DNA from 4 places in the Kitasatospora sp. NPDC086009 genome. Region 1 is predicted to be linked to each of the others. Evidence: riboswitches for the same ligand, from Rfam matches in the RefSeq annotation. Region 1 holds a riboswitch; each other region holds the start of a gene.

The links. A riboswitch is a leader RNA that binds a small molecule or an ion and turns the genes downstream of it on or off. The one in region 1 is predicted to bind cyclic di-AMP.
Region 2: another riboswitch for cyclic di-AMP. It lies ahead of ACIF6L_RS10250 (hypothetical protein); the one in region 1 lies ahead of ACIF6L_RS07820 (NlpC/P60 family protein).
Region 3: another riboswitch for cyclic di-AMP. It lies ahead of ACIF6L_RS09285 (transglycosylase family protein); the one in region 1 lies ahead of ACIF6L_RS07820 (NlpC/P60 family protein).
Region 4: another riboswitch for cyclic di-AMP. It lies ahead of ACIF6L_RS05575 (M23 family metallopeptidase); the one in region 1 lies ahead of ACIF6L_RS07820 (NlpC/P60 family protein).

What each region holds. Positions count from the first base shown of each region.
Region 1 is NZ_JBITSA010000002.1:479,911-483,358, reverse strand. It holds gene ACIF6L_RS07825 (NlpC/P60 family protein) at 1-213, opposite strand, end outside; gene ACIF6L_RS07820 (NlpC/P60 family protein) at 439-1,593, opposite strand; cyclic di-AMP (ydaO/yuaA leader) riboswitch at 1,604-1,757, opposite strand; gene ACIF6L_RS07815 (NlpC/P60 family protein) at 2,081-3,124, opposite strand; gene ACIF6L_RS07810 (NYN domain-containing protein) at 3,337-3,448, opposite strand, start outside.
Region 2 is NZ_JBITSA010000003.1:240,510-243,957, forward strand. It holds gene ACIF6L_RS10245 (hypothetical protein) at 74-574, shown strand; gene ACIF6L_RS10250 (hypothetical protein) at 641-1,915, opposite strand; cyclic di-AMP (ydaO/yuaA leader) riboswitch at 1,920-2,043, opposite strand; gene ACIF6L_RS10255 (MoaF-related domain-containing protein) at 2,512-2,841, shown strand; gene ACIF6L_RS10260 (alpha/beta hydrolase) at 2,933-3,448, opposite strand, start outside.
Region 3 is NZ_JBITSA010000003.1:16,799-20,246, reverse strand. It holds gene ACIF6L_RS09295 (LacI family DNA-binding transcriptional regulator) at 1-488, shown strand, start outside; gene ACIF6L_RS09290 (hypothetical protein) at 548-748, opposite strand; gene ACIF6L_RS09285 (transglycosylase family protein) at 928-2,232, opposite strand; cyclic di-AMP (ydaO/yuaA leader) riboswitch at 2,219-2,377, opposite strand; gene ACIF6L_RS09280 (hypothetical protein) at 2,770-3,448, shown strand, end outside.
Region 4 is NZ_JBITSA010000001.1:1,241,492-1,244,939, reverse strand. It holds gene ACIF6L_RS05580 (hypothetical protein) at 1-387, shown strand, start outside; gene ACIF6L_RS05575 (M23 family metallopeptidase) at 459-1,319, opposite strand; cyclic di-AMP (ydaO/yuaA leader) riboswitch at 1,332-1,490, opposite strand; gene ACIF6L_RS05570 (YiaA/YiaB family inner membrane protein) at 1,735-2,025, shown strand; gene ACIF6L_RS05565 (alpha/beta fold hydrolase) at 2,148-2,975, shown strand; gene ACIF6L_RS05560 (TetR/AcrR family transcriptional regulator) at 3,039-3,448, shown strand, end outside.

The sequences.
Region 1 (3,448 bases):
GGCGTTGTACTTCTCCGAGGCCTGCTCGGCCTCGTCGTACAGCTGTTCCACCTGCGCCTTGACGTCCTTGCGGTTCGACGGCCCGTCCGGCGTGCCCGGGGCGGCCTGGGCGGCACCCCCCGTGGCCACCCCCAGCGCGGTGGTGGCCGCGGCGGTCAGCACCAGCGCACGGGCGAACGCGCCCGGCAGGGGGGAACGGCGGTGCACGGCCATACGACGGTAACTCCGATCCTGCGACCCGGCCCCGCCGCCGCACCGGTGCGGGCGGCTGTCGAGCGGGAGTCCGGTGGCAGACGTTAGCGAGTCCGGGCGAGCGAGTCCAAACCCCTCCCAACCCGAATATTTGACCCGCAATCGGACATCAGCACGGTCCAGCACGAAAGCCGCAGGCCCGGCCTCCCACGAGGGGAGACCGGGCCTGCGGGAGCAGACGTCGGATCAGACGCGCACGATGGCCGAGATCGGCAGCATGCTGGCGGTCTCGTACCGGACGTTCGCGCCGGGCTTCGGCGCGTGGATGACCTGGCCGCCGCCGACGTAGAGCGCGACGTGGCTGCGGTCCGCACGGTAGATGATCAGGTCGCCGGGCTGGGCGTTGGCGATATTGGTGCCCACGTTGGTACCGGCGGTGGCCTGGGACTGCGAGGTGCGCGGCAGCGACACGTCCGCCTGGGCGTAGGCCCAGCTGGTCAGGCCGGAGCAGTCGAAGGAGCTCGGACCGGCCGCGCCGTAGACGTACGGGGCGCCCAGCTTGCTCTCCGCGGCGGCGATCGCGGCGGCGGCGCGCGAGCCGTTGGCGGCGGGCGCGGACGGCGCGGCGGCCGCGGCGGCGGGCTTGGCGGCCGGCGACGACGGGGCGGGCAGCTGGTCGCGGGTGTTGTCGCGGGAGGCGCGGTCGGCGTCCGCCTTGGCCTTGGCCTCGGCCTTGGCGGCGTCCGCCTTGGCCTTCGCCTCGGCGGCGGCCTTCTCCTCGGCCGCGCGCATCGCCTGGCGCTCCTGCTCGGACAGCGAGTTGTACAGGTCCTGGGCCTTGGCCAGCTTGCCCTGGACCTCCTCCTTGGAGGCCTTCAGCTGCTGGGTGGTGGCTTCGAGCTCGCCGAGCTTGCCCTGGGCCTCGTTGCGGTCCTGGTCGAGCCTGCGCTGCTGCTCCTGGAGGTCCTTCAGCGCACCGGACTGCGTGCTGCCGGCCTGGTTGATGGCGCCGGCCTGGCTGAGGAAGCTGTCCGGGCTGGACGAGAGCATCAGCTGCACGGTCGGCGATATGCCGCCGTTGCGGTACTGCTCGCCGGCGATCTCGGCGAGACCGCCCTGGGCCTCGGTCACCGCGGCCTGCTGACGGGCCACCTTGTCCTGCAGCTCACCGACCTGCTTCTGCAGCTCCTGCTGCTTGGCCTGGGCACCGTTGAGCTTCTCGGTGGCCTGCTCGGCCTGCTCGTTGAGCTGGTCGATCTGCTCCTTGACCTGATCCTTGGTCGGCGTCGGGTCGGCGTGGGCGCCGGACTGCGCGGAGAGCGCGACCGCCGCGGCGGCGACACCGGTCAGAATCGAGACCCGGGCGCGGCCGGCGGGCTTGGGACGACGATGGGACGCCACGAAGGCGGACTCCTTCTTCCTACGTCCGCCTACCGGGTGAGCTGACGGGTTCGGGCCGGAAGCGTGCCCTACGACGCCTCACCGACCGCACGACGGTCGACCTGGCGCCGATTCACCCCGGAGGAACATGGTTCCCCGGCTCCGTTCCACAGCGCCCCCGACTACTGGACTCCCCGACGGGCAGATGCTCTGCCCCGCTGCTTCACGAACTCGGCGGTAAACCTCCGCCGCCACCCCTGCTGGGTGATCGACTGTGCGGTGGTTCGAGGCACGACCCTAGTAACAGAACCGTGATCCGTTCAAATCCTTGTCAGAAAAATGCCGGAAGAATATCCAAGTTCATTTGTGAATATGACCGGGTGTGATCACGCGCCCACATGGAGCTGATCGTTTGTCATGATGCGGCCGCAGACACCGACGCCACCCCCGGTTCCGGGGGTGGCGCGGATCACAGGGCCGGATCCCGGCCCGTGGGCATGTCGGTCCGTCAGACCCGGCGGATCGCGTTGATCGGCATCGCGTCGGCCTTCATCACCTTCACCACGTCACCGGTGTGCGGCGCGTGGACCACCATCCCGTTGCCGATGTACATCCCGACGTGGCTGCGGTCCGGGCGGTAGATGATGAGGTCGCCCGGCTGGGCGTCGGCCAGCGAGGCCACCTTCGAGCCGTAGTTGGCCTGCGCCTGCGAGGTGCGCGGCAGCGAGACGCCGGCCTTCGCGTACGACCAGACCATCAGACCGGAGCAGTCGAAGGAGTTCGGGCCGACCGCGCTCCAGACGTACGGCGAACCCTGCTTGCTCATCGCGTTGGCGACGGCCTGCCCGGCGAAGCCGCTGCCCTGCGGGAGGCTGCTCAGGTCGGTGCGCTCGCTGCCGCGCGAGGCCCGGTCGGCCTGCTGCTGGGCGGCCTTCAGCGCGGCCCGGTCGGCGGCGCTGAGCGAGTTCAGCAGGTCCTGGGCTTCCTTGAGCTTCTTGTTGACCTCGGCCTTGGACTGGTTCAGGTCCTTGGTCGTGCTGTCCAGCGAGGCGAGGACGGCGGCCGCCTCGGCCTTCTGCTGGTCCAGCCGGCGCTGCTGGTCCTGCAGGCCCTTGAGCGCCTCGGTCTGGCTGGAGCTGGCCTGCTGGACGCTGGCGGCCTTGTCCAGGTAGCCGGACGGGTCGGAGGCGAGCATCAGCTGGACGGACGGGTCGATGCCGCCGGTCCGGTACTGCTCGGCCGCGACCTCGGCCAGCCCGCCCTGAAGCTGGGTCATCTGGTCCTGGCCGCGAGCCACCTGGTCCTGGAGCTGGTCCGCCTGCTTGCGCAGCTGGTCCGCCCGCTCCTTGGCACCGTTGAACTTCTCGGTGGCCTGCTCGGCCTCCTCCTGCAGCTGGTCGACCTGCGCCTTCACGTCCTCCTTCTTGGGGGACGGGCTGGGCGCGGCGTGGGCGCTGACCTGGGCCGAGAGGGCGACCGCGGTCGCAGCGGCAGCGGTCAGCACGGTGACCCGTGCACGGCTCGACTGCTTGGGACGGCGGTGGGTGGCCAAGTGACCGGCTCCTTCTTCCAACGGACTCACCCGAACGAGTGAGAATCCGGAAAATAGGTTTGACGCCAGACCCTAGTGAAGATCCACGCTTTGCGCCACTCCCCCGATGGCGTGAACTCCCGCCCCCCGCCATGACTTCACGGGATCCACACATCCCCGCAAACCGGGCGCTGACCAGGCGTCATCCCCTGCCGGCCGACCCCCGGCCGAGGTCAGGGCCGGGCCAGTCGGTTCAGCAGCAGCACCGAGGCTACAGGGCGCGCGCCCGCCTTCCGCACGCCCTCCGCGACCTCCCGGTCGGTGGAGACCACCACCACCGGCCGG
Region 2 (3,448 bases), on a different contig from region 1:
GGAAGACAAGGGCAGGGTGAGCGCGATGTCGCGTAGTACGTCCGTACGGGGAATTCTGGGCAGGTCACTGACGGTGGGATGCGCCCTGGTGGCGATGGTCGGCGGGACCGCCCTGGCGTGTCCGACCGACGAGCCCGCACCGAGCGCCGAACCGGCGGTCGCGGCGGCGAAGCCGTCCGACTCCGACCTGGAGGTGATCCGGCTGGACCCGGACCCCGTCGCGCCCGGCGGTACCACGACGCTGCACGCCTTCATCGCCAACGACGGGCCGGACCGGACCGCCTCCGCGTTCACCGTGGTGATCACCCTGCCGGAGGGCGTGACGGCCGAGGCCCCGTTCTTCCCGGACAACTGCTACGAGTTCCAGAACGGCCACCGGGTGCGCTGCACCTTCCCGGCCGGGCTGAAGCGGTACCGGACCGCGACCGCACTGATCCCGCTCCGGGTGGCCTCCACCGTCCCCCTCGGCGATCTGGACGGCGGCTACGTGGCGGTGCGCAGCGACGACGACCGGAACGAGGCGAACAACCGCCAGCCGTTCACGGTCCACGTCGTGGAGAGCACCCGCGGCTGAGCGGGGCCACCGGAGCCGCGTGGGGGTCGCCCGGATCCCGTCCAGGCGGCCCCCGCGCGTGGCTTCCTAGCGGTAGACCCGGACGTAGTCCGCGGCGAAGGTGATCGGGGCCGTGCCCTGCGGCGCGGCGTGGTACTGCCCTGCACTCAGGGACAGGTTGAGGATCAGGTACGCGGACCAGTTGGCGCCGACGCCCTTGCCGTCCGAGAACACCTTCGTACCGTTGACGTACCAGTCGACCGAGGTGGCGCCGTAGTGGGTGCCGATGGTGACCCAGCCGTCCTTCGCGATCGCCTTGGCGTCGGTGTAGTACAGGTGGCCCGGGTTGACGTGGTTGGTCAGCTCCAGCAGGTTCGGGTTGTCGGGGTGGTACTCGAAGGAGTCGATCTCCCCGTTGCCGTTCTTCCAGGTCCACAGGGCCGGCCAGGCGCCCGTGCCGGCCGGGAGCTTGACCCGGGTCTCGGCGTAGTCGCCGGTCTTCACCTGGAAACCCTCGCTGGAGTACTCGGTGGTGAGCAGCCCGGTGTCCCAGGACTTCTTGCCGTTCTCCAGCGTGTTGGCGCCCGGCTTGGCGGTGAACGTGGCGACGCCGCCGGCCACCGAGACGTTGTTCTTGTTCAGCCAGTCGAGCTTGTTGTCGTCCGGGTTGTGGTTGCCGTAGTGGTAGGCGCTGCTCTTGTCACCCGTCCAGCGCGAGCCGTAGGCGATCGGGCCGTTGAACTCGTCCGACCAGGTCAGCGACTTCCCGGCGACCGGGGCGCCGGTCGCCGGCGCGGTGGGGGCCGGGGCGGTGGGCGACGGCGTGGCGGTCGCGGTGGGTGACGGCGTCGGGGTGGGCTTGGGGGTGGCGGTCGGGCTCGGGGCGGGGGCGACGGTCGCGTCGGAGACCGCGAGCTGGCGCGAGGGCAGGTTGTGCCAGGTACCGCCGAGGTCCTGCCAGAAGCCGAACTGGGTGTACGTCCCGGCGGGCAGGGTGCGGGCACCGGTGGTGATCGACAGGCCGCTGGGGCAGATCTGCGCGTTGGAGACGTTGCCGGGGAAGTCGAGGTTGCGCCCGGCCGCGTCGCGGACGCCGACGCCGACGGTCTTGGCCGTGAAGCAGGACGAGGAGTGGACGGTCAGCGCGGCCGTGGTGGCCTTGCCCGCGACCATGGTGGCCGGGGCGAGCCTGTCCTGGGTGACGGTCGGCGCGGTGGCCGCCTGGGCGCCGGTGAGCGCCGGGACGCCGAGCAGGCCGGCGCCGCTGATGGCGAGCGCTCCGGTGGCGGCGAAGGCGGCCTTGCGGCCTCGGTGGGAGGGGCGGGCGTGGCGCGGGGTCGCGCGCCGGGCAGGCTTCTGCATGGCGGAGTCCTCTGTAGACGCCTGCGAGGTGAGCTGTCGGGTTCGGGCTGAGGTTGCCCGGCCGCCTGTGGGAGCGGCTTCACCCCTAGCCTCGGTCCGCACGCGCGAGCGCGTGGGCCGGGCACTGACCTGGGTCCCCCGCTCCCGTCCGCTGCGGTGCTCGACTGCCGACCGGCGGGTGGACAGGACTCGGCGTCCCGACGGCGGGGTCCGCGAAGACGGACTCGTGCAGGCTAGGCAGGCCGCTCGAATGTCGACAAGCCGACGGGGGGTGTTGTCGCGCAGCTCACAGTGCGAGCCGTCCGGAGTGGATCAAGTCACCGGGGAAGTTGATCAGTTGGAGACGGGGCGGGGCGTGGGGCGAGCGTGGGGGCGGGCGTGGGGCGGGCGCGGGGCGGCCGACGGGGTCGGCGGCGGGCCGGCGAGCGGGTGGCGGAGGTCCGGCCGGGGTGGGCGCGGCGCCGGGGTGGGCGCGGCGCCGGCCCGGTGTCCGCTCCGGGGCCGGGTGCCCGCATGTCCGCCGCGAAGGTCGGCCGGTCGGATAGGTTGGGAGTCCAGCCGTACCGCACAGACGAGAGACGAGGACCCGCTCCGCCATGACCGCGCCCCTGCCCGCCTTCGCCGGCCGTACCTACCTCTTCCAGGTCGACAACGGCGCGGCCTTCCGCAACGCCTACTCGCCCGACGGCAAGCGGCTGCGCTGGGAGGGCCTCGGCGAGTCGGCGGGCCAGTGGGAGGACGTCGCGCTGCACATCGCCGAGATCGGGCCGGAGCTGTACTTCGTCAGCTGGACCGAGCAGAGCGGCATCACCGTCAGCCACGTGATGGACCTCGGCAGGCTGACGGTGCGCGCGTTCTGGACGTACGAGGGCGAGGGCGGCCGGGTCGGCGAGCTGCACACCGGGACGCTGGAGCCGGTGGCCTGAGACCGGTCCGGGGCGCCAGTGTCCTGGCGTCCTGGTGACCGGGCGCGCTGGTATCCGGGCGTTCTGGCCGGGCGGGCGGGCCCGGCGGTGGTCAGACCGTGTGGCTCGGCACCTTGAGGTGCTGGGAGAGCCACTCCAGCGAGGACGGCAGCAGCCTGCTCCAGGTCTCGAAGTTGTGGCCGCCGGTCTTCATCATGCTGTAGGAGACCTTCATGGGCGCGTGCGCGGCGGCCACGAAGGCCTCGGTGTCCCGGCGGTAGTCGCCGTCGCCCTCCCTGGTCCCGGCCAGCAGGACGGACACCCCGGGCTGCGGCAGGTTCTTCAGCCGCCACATCAGGTCCGCCTCGTTGCGACGCTGCTGGCTGCCCCGGAAGAGGTCGCCGGTGGTCGGGTCGTCGGCGGCCTGGTAGTAGCCGGAGAGCGAGACGGCGGTCGGGAAGACCTCCGGGTGCCGCATGGCGAGCTTGAGGGCGCAGTAGCCGCCGGTCGAGTTGCCCATGAAGCCCCAGGCCTGCGGATCCGAGGAGACCCGGTAGGTCGCCTGGATCGCGGCCGGGACGTCCTTGGTGAAGTACGTCTCCGACTGCGCGCCGCCCGGGATGTCCTC
Region 3 (3,448 bases), on a different contig from region 1:
TCGGCCACGAGCGGATCGGCCTCGCGGTCGGGCAGAAGCGGTACGTCCCCGTGCTGCGGAAGATCGAGGGCTTCACGGCGGCCCTGCGGGAGGTCCTCGGCCGGACCGAGGAACAGGCCCGGGAGCTCGTCCACCACACGCTGTTCAGCGTGGAGGGCGGCCACGCGGCGGCCGGCGCACTGCTCGACAAGGGCTGTACGGCGATCGTCTGCGGCAGCGACATGATGGCGCTCGGGGCGATCCGCGCGGTGCGCCAGCGGGGGCTGTCCGTGCCGCAGGACGTCTCGGTGGTCGGGTTCGACGACTCGCCGCTGATAGCTTTCACCGAGCCGCCGCTGACCACCATCCGCCAGCCGGTCGAGGCGATGGCCACCGCCGCCGTCGACGCCCTGCTGGAGGAGGTCGGCGCGAACGCCGCCCAGCGCGGTGAGTTCATGTTCCAGCCGGAGCTGGTGATGCGCGGTTCCACGGGCGCCCGCGCCCGCTGAGACGACGACCGGGGCCCCGGAGGACGATCCAGTCCTCCGGGGCCCCGTCCTGTCCGCCCTCAGCCTTCCTGCGCGGTCGGGCGCTGCTGTCCGGTCCGCTGCCCGTCGGCGGCCTCGCCGGTCCGGCTCTCGGTGCGCCGCCCCCGGGCGAGGTAGTCGCGCAGGATCAGTTCCACGGCGTCCTGCGGGTTCCTGGTGCCGGAGAGCATCATCGCGTCGATCGCGAGATTGGCGTCGAGCGTGACGGTGACCTGGGCCATGTGACTCCTCCTCGGGTGCAGAGCAGCAGCATGCCCGCCGGGCCCGGCTTTGGCCATGCCCGGGCCCGGGCCCGGGCCATCCTGCGCGCGGGCGTGCCGGAGCCCCCGGGGAGGAGCGACCAGACTCTCCCCGGGGGCTGCGGCGGGTGGCGCGGACCGCGTGCGGACCGCAGGCGGGATCAGACCCGGCCGGCGAAGTCCGGGGCCCAGTTGGCGATGGTCTGGGTCCGCACGCCCACGCTCGGGTTGGCGGCCTCGACGTACTTGCCGTCGCCGATGTAGAGCGCGACGTGGTAGACGCCCGAGTCCTGGCCGTTGTTGGACCAGAACAGCAGGTCGCCGGCCTTGAGGGCGTCCAGCGAGACGTGGGTGCTGGCGGCGGCCTGGTCGGCGGCGACCCGCGGGACGGAGACGCCCGCGGCGCGCAGCGCGGCCTGGGTCAGGCCGGAGCAGTCCCAACCGCCGTTGCCGGTACCGCCGTAGACGTAGGCCTGGCCGACCTTCGACTGGGCGAAGGAGACCGCGGCGGCCATGCTGCCGGTGGCGGCCTGGGCCGGCGCCTCGGCCGACGCCTGGGCGGCGGGCTTGGCGGCCGGAGCCTGGGTCTGCGCGGCCGGCTTGGTGGCGGTCGCGGTGGAGCCGTCGGCCTTGCCGGTGGCGCCCGAGGAGCGGTTGAACCAGTCGAAGCCCTGGCCGGACTCGTCCGAGGCCCGGGTCTTCGCGCGGTCGCCCAGGCTCAGGTGCTGGCCCGGGTAGATGACGTGCGGGCCGTCGCCGAGGGTGCCGCGGTTGAGCTCGTAGAGCCGCTCCCAGCCGCCCTGGATGTTGTTCTTGTCGGCGATCGAGGAGAGCCAGTCGCCCGCGACCACGGTGTAGTCGGAGGAGGCCTGCGCGTCCTGACGGTACTGCTGCCAGTTCCGGCCCTGCGACGGCTGGGCGGAGTCGGCGGCGGCCGGGGTCTCGGCGGCCTTCGGGGCGGCCTTGGGCGCGGCCGGCTTGGCGGCGGGGGCGGGGGTCTGCACCGGGGCCGGGGTGGCCTTCGGGGCGGCCGGCTTGGCGGCGGTCGCGGTGTCGACGGCGGCCGGGGTGCCGCCCTTGGTCAGACCGGCCTGGACGGAGCAGACGGGCCAGGCGCCGGGGCCCTGGACGGCGAGCACCTTCTCGGCGACCGCGATCTGCTGGTCCTTGGTGGCGAGGTCGGCACGCGCGGCGTAGCTGGTGCCGCCGAACGCCGCCCAGGTGGAGTTGGTGAACTGGAGGCCGCCGTAGAAACCGTTGCCGGTGTTGATGCTCCAGTTGCCGGTACTCTCGCACTGGGCGACCTTGTCCCAGGTGGCGACGGAGGCGGCCGAGGCGGAGCCGGCGGTGAGGCAGGGGACGGTGAGGCCGATGCCGACGACGCCGAGGGTGGCGATCGCTCGGCGGGTGCGGCCGGACAGGCGGGTGCCGTTGGTGGGCAGCATGGTGACGCGGTCCTCTCCCACGCCTGCGAGGTGAGCTGTCGGATTCGGGCTGGAGTTGCCCGGCCGCGCTGTGGACGCGGCTTCACCCCTAGCCCCGAACCGGTACGAACCGGTCCCGGGCGACTTACCTGTGGTTCCCCCGCTCCTGCCGTGGTGCGTTCTGCGCTGCCAGCGCACCCGACGGCAGGACTCGGCGTTGCGGGTGGGCTGGGTCCGTGTGGCCACGAACGGGGAGCACGTTAAGCAGACTTAAGTTCAAACCGCAAACATGTGTGACGGTCATCACAGTTTATGAAGAGCGTGCTGAATGGCTGTCCACCATGATCAGAAATGACCGATTTCGCGCAACGCCCTTCGGAGCCACGGCAACTGCCTATGCTTCAGGGCGTCAGGACCGACGCGGCCGTCTGGGGGGAGGGCTTCGCAGCGATGGCCATGGACGAGGGTCCCGAGGCCGGCGCGCCGGCCGAGCGGCCGCGTGGAACGCACCGCCGGGCAAAACACCGCAGAGCGGACATCCCGCCCGCCGAGCCCCGAACTCCCCTGCCCCGGCGGACGATGCTGCGCTGGCTCGCCGTCGGCACGGTCTTCGCGGCGGTCGGCGGCGAGGAGGCACTGCGGCGCTCCCTGGACGGCCGCTCCGCGCCCGGCGCCGCCGCGGAGGACCCCGCCACGGCGCCGGGAGCGGCCGACCCGGCCGCGGAGCACCGGCACGGCGCCGCGTCGCCCTCCGGGACGCCCGGGGGCACCACCGACGGCGCCCCCGCCGAGGGGACGGCCGCGCCCGGGCAGCCCACCGCCGGAGCCGCCCCCGCACCCACCCCCGACCAGGGCGGCCGCCCCTGGTCGGACCCGGCCGGCTGGGGCGGCCGGGTACCCGGACCGCAGAGCGCCGTCCGGATCACCGACCGGGTGCTGCTCGACACCGACGCCGCGATCGGCTCGCTGCTGGTCGAGCCGGGCGGTGCGCTCACCTTCGCCGCCGACCGCAGCCTCACCCTCGCCGCCGCGGGCAACGTCGAGATCCGCGGCACCCTCGCGCTCGCCCCCGAGGGCGCCGCCGTGCACACCGTGCGCTTCCCCGCCGTCGACGAGCGGCGCTTCCGGGGGGACGGCATGAAGGTGGTCGACACCGACGTCGGCCTCTGGGTCACCGGCGCCGGGTACCTGCGGCTGGACGGCGCGGCCAAGACCGCCTGGGGGCGCGCCGACCGGGCGCTCGCGGCGGGCGACACCA
Region 4 (3,448 bases), on a different contig from region 1:
ATGCGGCGCAGCTACCGCAACCTGGAGGAGCTCACCGCGCAGGGCCGGCCGATGCCCGACGAGCTGGCCGGGGACTTCGGGGCGTTCGAGGAGGCCGCCGTCGAGGCCGCGCTGGACCTCTTCGGCGAGTGGACGGTGCCGGGGCTGCCGCGGCTGCTGGTGGAGGAGTTCCCGGAGCTGGCCCCGGAGCCGGGCCAGGAGGAGATCGACGCGTACCTGGCGCAGCTGCCCGGGGCACCCGGCGAGGCGGAGGAGGCCGGGGAGTACGGGGACGAGTACGGGCACGAGTACGGGGACGAGGACGGCTACGCGCCCGGGGACGGGCACGTGCACGTGCACGGGTCCGCCGACCGGCCGGACGGGGCCGACGCGGCCGCCGGGGCCTGAGACGCGACGGTGCCCCGGCCGTCGTGACGACGACCGGGGCACCGCGGCGGGCTGTCAGAAGGTGACGCCGGTCAGGGGGTCACGCCGCGCTGCTCGAACCAGCTCTCCGGGTCGACCGGGGCACCGCCGCCGGGGCGCACCTCCAGGTGCAGGTGCGGGCCGGTGACGTTGCCGGTGGCCCCCACCTTGCCGAGCTGCTGGCCGGGGACGACCTTGCCGGAGCCCTTGATGATCGAGGAGAGGTGGCAGTACCAGATCTCGGTGCCGTCGGGCAGCGTCTCGACGATCCGGTAGCCGTACGACCCGGCCCAGCCGGCCGAGGTGATGGTGCCCTGGCCGACCGCGTAGACCGGGGTGCCGGTGTCGGCGGCGAAGTCCAGGCCGGTGTGCAGGTGGGCCCAGTAGGAGGCGCTCTGGCCGTAGTGGGCCGAGAGGTGGTAGTCGCGCACCGGCAGCTCGATGGCGGCGAGCTTGGCCTTCTCGGCCTCCTCGGCGGCCTGCTTGGCCTCCTGCTGCTGGGCCGCGCGCTTGACCTCGGCCTCCTTGGCGGCCTGCAGCCGGGCGCCCTCCTCGGCGGCGGTGCGCTGGCTGTCGGCCTGCTGCTGGATCCGGGCGGCGAGCGCGAGGCCCGGGTCCGCGGCGAGCGCGACCGGGGTCTCGTCCGGGACCTCGACGGCGGGGGCGGCGGCCGGGGTGGCGGAGGCGAAGCCGGTCGCCCCGAGGGTGGCGGCCACGGCGGTGACGCCGAGCAGCGGGGCGGTGCCGCGGGTCTGACGGGGCATCCGGTGCCGGTTGCTGTCGGGGGCCTGCGGCCCGGTCTCGGCGCCGGACCCGCCGAACTCGCCCGGGTGGGCGGGCGGCCAGGGGTGGTCGAGCAGCTGGGTGCCGGCGGGGGAGCCGGGCAGGTGTGCCGGAGAGTGCGACGACGCCACGGAGGCGCGCTCCTTTCCTTCCTTCGCGCCTACCGGGTTAGCTGACGGGTTCGGAGCAGGAAGGTCTCCTACGGCTGGGCCTGGGCCCGGCCGATTCACCCCAAGGAACATGGTTCCCCGGCTCCCTGGCCTGCCCGGAGGCCGGCCGGCGGGATTAGGCGACGGCGCACGGTGCCGTCTGGGTACGGCGTTACGAACCGCGCTGCGTTATCAAACGTTAATCCTAGGAGCCTCTGATTCCAAGCCGTCCGTTCGGGACAGCCGGATACTACCCGGGCGGTACGTGACCTGATGGGCGATTTGGGCGGATCGACGGCAACTGACACCACCGAACGTGAGGGGACGTCAACGAACGGCCCCCCACTTGAGTACTCCTACTCATGTGCGGCACTCCCGGCGCGGCCATCCTGGCGCCATGAACGCACCGATGCAGTCACGCACCACGGCCGCGTACCACCTCCAGGCCGTCCTCTCCTTCGCCCTCTCCGGCGGCGCCCTCGCCGTCGGCATCGCCTATCTGCCGGTCGGCGGCTGGACCCGCGCCTTCCTCGCGGTCGGCCTGCTCTACACCGTCACCTCCGCCTTCACCCTGGCCAAGGTGATCCGGGACCGGCAGGAGACCAACGAGATCGTCACCCGGGTGGACCAGGCGCGGCTGGAGAAGCTGCTCGCCGAGCACGACCCGTTCAAGGTGGAGGGGGTCTGAGCCGCGGTACCGGGGCCGCCCCCGGGGGCCGACCGGTCGAGGGCTTGACGGCTAAGGCTATTAGCCTTAGCTTTATGGCTATCGGTGCAACGCCGACAGCTCCGCGGACCGAGGAGGCCCCCATGCCCGGCACCTTCACCCCCAGCACCCAGTACCTCGACCTCCCCGGCGGCCGGCTGGCCTTCGACGACACCGAGCAGGGCGACGGCGCCCCCCTCGTCCTGCTCCCCGGGATGCTCGACAGCCGTGCCGCGTACCGGCACCTGCGCCCGCTGCTGGTGGCCGCGGGCCACCGGGTGATCACCCTGGACCTGCGCGGCTTCGGCGAGTCCTCGATCGCCTGGGACGACTACACGCCGGCCGCGATCGCCACCGACGTCCTCGCCCTGCTGGACCACCTCGGCATCGACCGCGCCACGCTGGTCGGCAACTCCTACGCCGGTGCGACGGTGGTCAAGGTGGCCGGGGACGCGCCGGAGCGGGTCGCCGGGATCGTCCTGGTGGACGCCTTCGTCGAGAACCCGCCGCCGAACGCGCTGCAGCGCGCGATGTTCGGCGTGATGGGCGTCCTGCTGGTGCACTCGCCCGCGTTCTGGGGCCTCTACCACCGCAAGATGGCGTACCCCGGTCCCAAGCCGGCCGACTTCGACGCCTACGTGGACGGACTGGTCGCCGCGATGCGCACGCCGGGCCGCAAGCAGGCCACCCGGGGCTACGTGCGCGGGGACTCCGCGCCGAACGGCTGGACCGCCGCCGTGAGCTGCCCGGCGCTGGTCCTGATGGGCACCAAGGACCCCGACTTCCCCGACCCCGAGCTGGTCGCCGACCGGCAGGCCGCCGCGCTGAACGGCCGCAAGGTGATGGTCGAGGGCTCCGGGCACTACCCGATGGCCGACCGGCCGCAGGCCACCGCCGACGCCCTGCTGCCCTTCCTCGCCGAGCTGGCCTGAGCCCGCCCTTCCGCGCCGCGCCGGCCCGAGCCCGCCCGCTACCTCGCCCACGGAGACCGCACCATGCCCCGAGTCGGACTGACCCCCGAGCAGGTCGTCGACCACGCCCTCGCCCTCATCGACGAACAGGGCCCCGAGGCCCTCACCCTGGCCGCCGTCGCCGGACGGGCCCAGGTGGCCACCCCCTCGCTGTACAAGCACGTCAGCGGCGGACTCGCCGAGCTGCGCCGGCTGATCGCCGTCCGGGTCACCGAGGAACTCGCCGACCGGCTCGCCGAGGCCGCCCTCGGCCGCGGCGGGGACGACGCCGTCGCCGCCGTCCTGCGGGCCTACCACGGCTACGCCACCGAGTACCCGCACCGGTACACCGCGCTGCCGCAGGCCCCGCAGCCGGACGACGACCTGACCAGGGCGGGCGGCCGGCTGGTCGGGGTGATCCTCGCGGTGCTCCGCGGCTACGGGCTGGAGGGCTC